2 regions of the Mixta mediterraneensis genome follow, and region 1 is predicted to be linked to the other one. Evidence: riboswitches for the same ligand, from Rfam matches in the RefSeq annotation. Region 1 holds a riboswitch; the other holds the start of a gene.
The links. Region 1 has a riboswitch for fluoride ahead of QRY16_RS20060 (DHHA2 domain-containing protein). Riboswitches for the same ligand answer to the same signal wherever they lie in the genome.

Region 1 (3,393 bases):
CGCAGTCAGAGCACACGCGCTACGGGTATATCACTCCATCGGGTTGTCCATGCTTGTGAGAGTAACTCCCGCTTCATCTGCCACTCATTGCTGACACTCTGACGGGCAAACCACATATGCCCCAGCCCGGACTGGTTAATACCGTCCAGCACCTTCATCAGCTGGGCGCTGTTCGCCTGCGGCTTATCCTCATCGAACAGGTTCAGCTGACTGACGCCGTCTGGCGTGAAGTCATCGAGCATAATGCCGGCCTTCATATAACGGCGCCCTTCAAGCCAGATGCGATCGAGCGACCGCATGGCCACTTCAATCGCGTCTCGCGTGTCCTGCGTGGGTATCGTGAGATTTTCGCTGGCGCTGTTGCCATAAAAAACTTCACCCTGCGCGTGCGACGAGCTCCGGATAAAACGCTGATGCGCCGACAGAACTGGCGCTCTTTTCTCAGTTTCTCCGCCGCCCGTGTGGCGTACTGACACAGCACTTCCTGCATGGCCACTTTTGTCGTAATGCGCTCGCCAAAGGAGCGGCTACAGACGATTTGCTGTTTCGCTGGCGCAAACTCCTCGAGGGAAATGCACGATTCGCCGTTGAGCTCGCGAACGGTGCGCTCGAGCACCACGCTGAAGTTTTTACGGATGAGGACAGGGTGCGCGCGCGCCAGCTACAGGGCATTTTCAATGCCCATCAGGTTGAGCCTCTTGCCGATGCGCCGGCCAACGCCCCATATATCCTCAACGGGCTGGTTTTCCAGCAGCGTGGAGGTGCGCTTCGGATTGCCCGGCGTCAGCGCCAGCACCCCGCGGAACTGCGGCCACTCCTTGCTGGCCCACTGCGCCGATTTTGCCAGGGTTTTTGTTGGCTCCATGCCCACGCCGACGGTCAGGCCGGTCGTAATCAGAACGTGCGCGCGCAGGCGCCGGCCGAAGTGCTCAAAGTCCTCGCAGCCACCGATGCCGGTCAGGTCCAGGAACATCTCGTCAATGGAATACTGCTCGACGCGGGCCGTGATCTCCTCCAGGGCGGTCATCACGCGCTGCGACATACTGTGGTTTATGTGGAATACAATTCAAATAAGGAATAAAGATATTTTTCCTCAAATAATTATTCTCTGAACTGCAGTCATTCCGCTATTAAAACAGGTTCTGCGCTAAGCGTGGAGGTGCTTACCGCTGCTGGCGATACCATACAGGCTCCACTGTTACTTTGCCGGTCAGGCGGAGAGTCCCCGGCAGGCGCTTCAGGAGGCCAGGGTTTCTGGGGCAGAGAACTCCATCAGATTAATGCTGACAAGCTTTCTCTTCGGCTCTATACTCAGCCAACAGGGTGATGGCGTTCCACCTTAACCAACCGCTCCGTTCCGGAGCTGATGACGCCTGATGTGACTCTTGATTTGCAGGAGGCGCGTCAGGCCGTCCCAACTTTCTTCACGACCTGCGTGCCTCCCTTTACGGGGAGAGACATGTGATACACGTTTTTGGCCACATCAATCCTGACAGTGACGCCATCTGCACGGCCGTCGTCACCGCGCACTGGCTGACCGGGCGCGGCATGGACGCCCGCGCATGGCGTCTCGGCGAAGCTAACCGCGAAACCCACTTTATCTTTGACACCGCCGGACTCACGCCGCCGCCGCCGCTTTCCTTTCCGTTGCAGGACGAACAGGTCTGGCTGGTCGATTTCACCGAGCCGGCGCAGGGACCTGACGATCTGCTTCGGAGCAATATCGTGGGCATCACTGATCACCACCGGCTGGGCGGGCTGGTAACGCAACTGCCACCGGAGGTCCACATACGCCCGCTTGGCAGCAGCGCCACGCTGCTCTGGCTACTGATGGACGCTGAAGCGCGCCGCATGCTGCCCCCGACGCTTGCCATTCTTCTGCTGGGTGCACTCCTGAGCGACACCGTGAATCTACGCTCCCCCACCACGACCGAGGACGATATTCGCTCGGTTACCGAACTGGTCGTACTGTCGGGCGTGAACCGCAAAACCTTTGCCCGTGACCTCCTTACTGCAAAAACTGACGTCAGCGGCCTCAGCGCACAGCAGCTGCTGGACAGGGACCTCAAGGCTTTTGTGATTGCCGGTACTGACGTGCGCATTGCCCAGATTGAGGTCAGCTCACCGTCACAGGTTGCCCCCGTGATCGACGACCTGCTCGCTGCCCTTGCGTATCTGGCAGAGCAGTCGGGGGCCGCCCTGGCGATGCTGATGCTGACCGACATCCGTGCAGGTTTCTCAACACTTTATTTCGCCGGGCGGGAAAGCGTTAACGCAGCCTCCTGTTCCGTGCCAGGCATGCTCAGCCGCAAAAAACAGCTTCTGCCGTGGCTTGAGTCCCACCTTAACCAGAACGGGAATTCATTATGACCTGCTATACCCACGCACTGATACTTGTGAACGATAAAGACGACGGCACCCTCCTGCTGAAACGGGCGGTCGCGCTGGCGCAGCCGCTCGGCATGAAAATCACCCTGGCCCACATCAGCGACGACTACCGGGAGATGAACTACGTGTCCGACAGCCTGATGGACGACGTCGTGTCGGAGGAGGTGGTGAAGGCCAAGGCGTTTCTGAGCGAGCTGGCGGCCTCCGTGCCTGAGACGGTTGATACGCGGGAGCTGGTGACTATGCGCCGCTTTGAGGACGTGGAGAAGTGTATCGCGGAGCTGGGCGTCGACATCGTGCTTGCCGGGCACCGCAACCGCTTTATGGGAATGCTGACCTCCCGCTCGGCGGAATACATCAACCATCTCACAGTAGATGTGCTTATCACTCACCTGACTGACTGAACCGGGAGAAACGCTATGCGCTTTAAACTGGATAACGTGACCGCCCGTGAAATTCTTGACTCGCGCGGCAACCCTACTGTTGAAGTCGAAGCCCGGACCTCAGACGGGATGATGGCGCGCGCCTCGGTGCCTTCCGGGGCCAGTACCGGGTCGCGTGAGGCCGCTGAACGCCGCGACGGCGACTCCCGCCGCTTTGGTGGCAAAGGCGTACTGGATGCCGTCAGGGCGGTTAATACGGAAATCTGCGAGGCCGTGCGCGGCAGGGACGTGCGCGAGCAGCGGCACCTGGACAACATCATGCTGGCGCTGGACGGTACGGAGAATAAGAGTCGCCTGGGTGCGAATGCCATTCTGGGCGTCTCGCTGGCGGTTGCCCGGCTGGCGGCAAAGGCCTCGCACGAGCCGCTCTGGCGCTACCTGGGGGGCCTGCAGGCAAACCTGCTGCCCGTACCGTGCATGAACATTATCAACGGCGGCGTGCACGCCCGCGGTCAGGGCGCGGACTTTCAGGAATTCATGATAGCGCCACACGGGGCACCTACGCTGCGCGAGGCCGTGCGTCAGGGCAGTGAGGTTTACCAGGCGCTGCGACAGATCCTGC
Region 2 (3,393 bases), on a different contig from region 1:
CCGCGTGCGTGCAGCGCGGGATGCATTTGACGCCACAATCAGCGCGATCATGGCGCAAAACGGCATGGCCGATCGCTGGGAAAACGTCATGCTGGTAGGTTTTTCACAAGGATCGATTATGGCGCTGGATGCGTTGGCAAGCGGACGCCATCCGCTGGCGGGCGTGGTCGCTTTTTCAGGCCGACTGGCGTTTGATGGTCCGCTTACGCCGCAAGCTTATACGCCGGTTTTGCTGATTCATGGACGCGCCGACGAGGTTATTCCGTGGCGCGAAAGCGAGTCAGCGACAGAGCGGCTTAAAAGCGCTGGCATCGCCACCGAAACGCGGTTTGAACCTAATACCGGACATACGATTTCTGCCCAGGGCGCGATGGATGCTGTAGCGTTTATCGCGCAGTGTTTACAGGATTAAGGCCAGTAACGATTCAACGCTTGCCACGCTTGTTGTGCCGCTTCGGCCGGCGGCAAGCGTTTAAGCGCATCGTTAAAGACTTCAATCCCAACCGGACCTTGATAACCAACGCTTTTCAGTTTATCGACAAACTGTTCAATTTCGATAATGCCGTCACCCGGCAGCAAGCGCTGATGACGCGCCATATCGATTAACGCTTGTTTATCCTGCGACGGTCTTTCTGCCATATCGCACAGTTGCACTTCATAAATACGATCGGCGGGAATGCCGTCCAGCTGCGATGCATCGCCGCCAGGGGCACAAATGTGGAACAGATCGACCACCAGACCGATATTGGGCTGATCGAGGCGCTGCAAGCGTTCCCATGCCAGCGGCAACGTATTATCAACGCTACACCATGCCATTGGCTCGTACATAATGCGCATTTTATAGCGCGCGGCTTCCGATGCCATCCAACGCAAATCATCATCAATGCGTTCGGGAATGCAATCTTCACGCGTACTGGCGGGCGCCTGAATAGTGTCACAGCCCAGCGCCTGCGCCATCTGGATAAACTGGCGCAACTCTTCACGCTTCTGGATACGTAAGCCAGCGGACGTGCCGGTAGAATCGCGTAATACCTGCAAATTGGTAAAACCTATCCCTTGCTGATCCGCAAATTGCGCTAACGCTGCAGCGCCCTGCTCGCTGGCTTGCACATCCTCACGCCAGATTTCGACCTGATCGAAACCCGCCGCCTGTGCCGCCTGCAATTTTTGCTCGGGCCCACCGTGTAACAACACCAGGTTAAGGAATTTAGGGTTATGGCTCATTAACGGGCTCCTTAATCGTCTGGATTAATCGGTGTCTGAATATTCAGGTTCAGTTGTTCACGCCTGGCAGCAGCGCTTTCTTTACAGAACCTGAAACAGTATCTACCTCTTAAGTGTTATTTCAAGGACGATTTCACTCCCTTTACGCGTCAGGCATCACCCCAGCGCATTGATGGCAGCAAAGCCGATAAAGGTCATCAGCAACGAACCCGTAACGTGAATGAACACGCTCGACATCGCCCAGAAATACTTACCTGATTGTAGCAGCAAGATAATTTCAGCAGAGAAGGTGGAAAAAGTGGTCAGGCCGCCACACAAACCGGTGACGATCAGCAGTTTCCAGGTCTGGTCGATATGCGGATTTTTTACGAACCAGGCCAACGCAGCGCCGATAATAAAGCCGCCGATTAAATTCACGATCAACGTGCCAGGCGGCAGATTAGGAAACAGCGCGTTAAAACGCAGCGAAATAAGCCAGCGCAACGAACAGCCAACCGCCCCGCCTAACATTACGGCTAACAGTGATTTCAACATCAATAATGCTCCTGATTAAGAATGACGCGCAGGCTAGCGGTGAGAGGCAAAAAACGCACCTGACACAGCCGCTCCTGCGCGAGGATTACGGTTTATGTCAGGCGTCATCAGCCGCAGATTAAATCCACAGCGGTTGGGAAAGGTGGAACGCCATCACCTTAAGGGGACGATAATACGTGCCAGAGTAAAAACTGACAACTCAGGGAATTAAGGACACCGCAACGCGAAACGCGGAATTTTTATCGCTCAGCCGTGCACTTTCAAGTAGGTTGGAATGCCCAACCTAAGCGGGTTTCCCCTTAACCAGGAGAACATCATGCGCACCTTGATTTTTGATACTGATATTGGTGTTGACGATGCCTTTGCGCTGGCATATGCCGCAAAAACGCAGCGTCTGCTTGGCATTACCACGGTTTTTGGCAATGTCAGCGTGCATCAGGCAACGAAAAATGCCCGGCTGTTTTGCGAGAAAATGGGAATCGTTGCGCCGGTTTATCGCGGCTGTTCCCGGCCGCTGGCTCTGGCACCTGGCGCTCCCGCTAAGCTACATGGCGAGGATGGGCTTGGCGATGCGTTCGAGAATACCTACAGTGACCAGGCGCCAGGCGCGGTGCAGTTCATTATTGATAGCGTGCGTGCGCAGCCGCATGAAATCACCCTGGTGGCGATTGGCCCGCTGACCAATATCGCCAGCGCCATTAATCAGGCGCCCGACATCATTTCGCAGGTAAAAGAACTGGTGATTATGGGCGGCGCGTTTGGCACCGACGGACATGCGGGCAATGTGACGCCGTTTAGTGAATTCAATATCTGGAAAGATCCGCACGCTGCCGATCAGGTGCTGTCCTCAGCATTGCCGGTTATTTTATTGCCGCTGGATGTTACTCACAAAGTGCTTATTCGCGGCGAAGAAATGCATCAACTTAATCAGCCGGTATTGAGCGCTATTTGCCGTCCTTACCTTGCTTACAGCCTGGCGAAAGAAGGCTTTGACGGCATGGCGCTACACGACACGCTGACCATTTCCTGGCTGTGTTTGCCCCAGGCTTTTACTCTGACAGAAAGCCCGCTACGGGTTATTACCGAAGGCATCGCCAGCGGGCAAACGGTGCGTAAACTCAGCGCGTTAGCGTCACGCGAGGATGCTTTTCGCGATCTGCCCACACAGCGTATCGCTTTACAGGTTGATGCCCAGGCGGTACGTACGCACTTTTTTAACGCACTGAAAATTAAAGATTAAAATGGATAACCCCTTTGATTAACTCGCGATTATTAATCACCTGCGGCTCAAAAGTCTCAGCCAGCGTCGAGAAAGCAAAATGTTTATTCAGCATCATCCCGGCGTGTAATTTACCGCTGGCCATCAACGCCCGGACGTGATCAAAGTCCTCACGTGTCGCATTGCGGCTGCCCATCAGCGTGGTTTCTTTTTTATGGAATTCACTGTCAGGGATGACCAAATCACCTTTATGCAGGCCGACATAAACAATGGTGCCACCGTGGCGCATTAAATTTACCGCGTTGTTCATCGCTGCCGGGCTGCCGGTAGCATCGATCACTTTTAGCGCCAGTCGGCCATTAAACTGTTCACGCAGCGCGTCGTAAAAACCGTCGTCTGCCGGATGTAACGCCACC

Region 2: it holds a riboswitch for fluoride, as region 1 does, so the genes downstream of both, crcB (fluoride efflux transporter CrcB) here and QRY16_RS20060 (DHHA2 domain-containing protein) in region 1, are expected to answer to the same signal.

What each region holds. Positions count from the first base shown of each region.
Region 1 is NZ_JASUAZ010000060.1:8,722-12,114, forward strand. It holds gene QRY16_RS22360 (DUF4113 domain-containing protein) at 6-257, opposite strand; partial or broken gene QRY16_RS22365 (DinB/UmuC family translesion DNA polymerase) at 258-490, opposite strand; gene QRY16_RS22370 (Y-family DNA polymerase) at 662-1,042, opposite strand; fluoride riboswitch at 1,314-1,383, shown strand; gene QRY16_RS20060 (DHHA2 domain-containing protein) at 1,462-2,370, shown strand; gene QRY16_RS20065 (universal stress protein) at 2,367-2,792, shown strand; gene eno (phosphopyruvate hydratase) at 2,808-3,393, shown strand, end outside.
Region 2 is NZ_JASUAZ010000014.1:32,570-35,962, reverse strand. It holds gene QRY16_RS10805 (alpha/beta hydrolase) at 1-412, shown strand, start outside; gene QRY16_RS10800 (sugar phosphate isomerase/epimerase family protein) at 409-1,224, opposite strand; gene crcB (fluoride efflux transporter CrcB) at 1,381-1,758, opposite strand; fluoride riboswitch at 1,850-1,925, opposite strand; gene QRY16_RS10790 (nucleoside hydrolase) at 2,075-2,998, shown strand; gene QRY16_RS10785 (zinc-binding alcohol dehydrogenase family protein) at 2,988-3,393, opposite strand, start outside.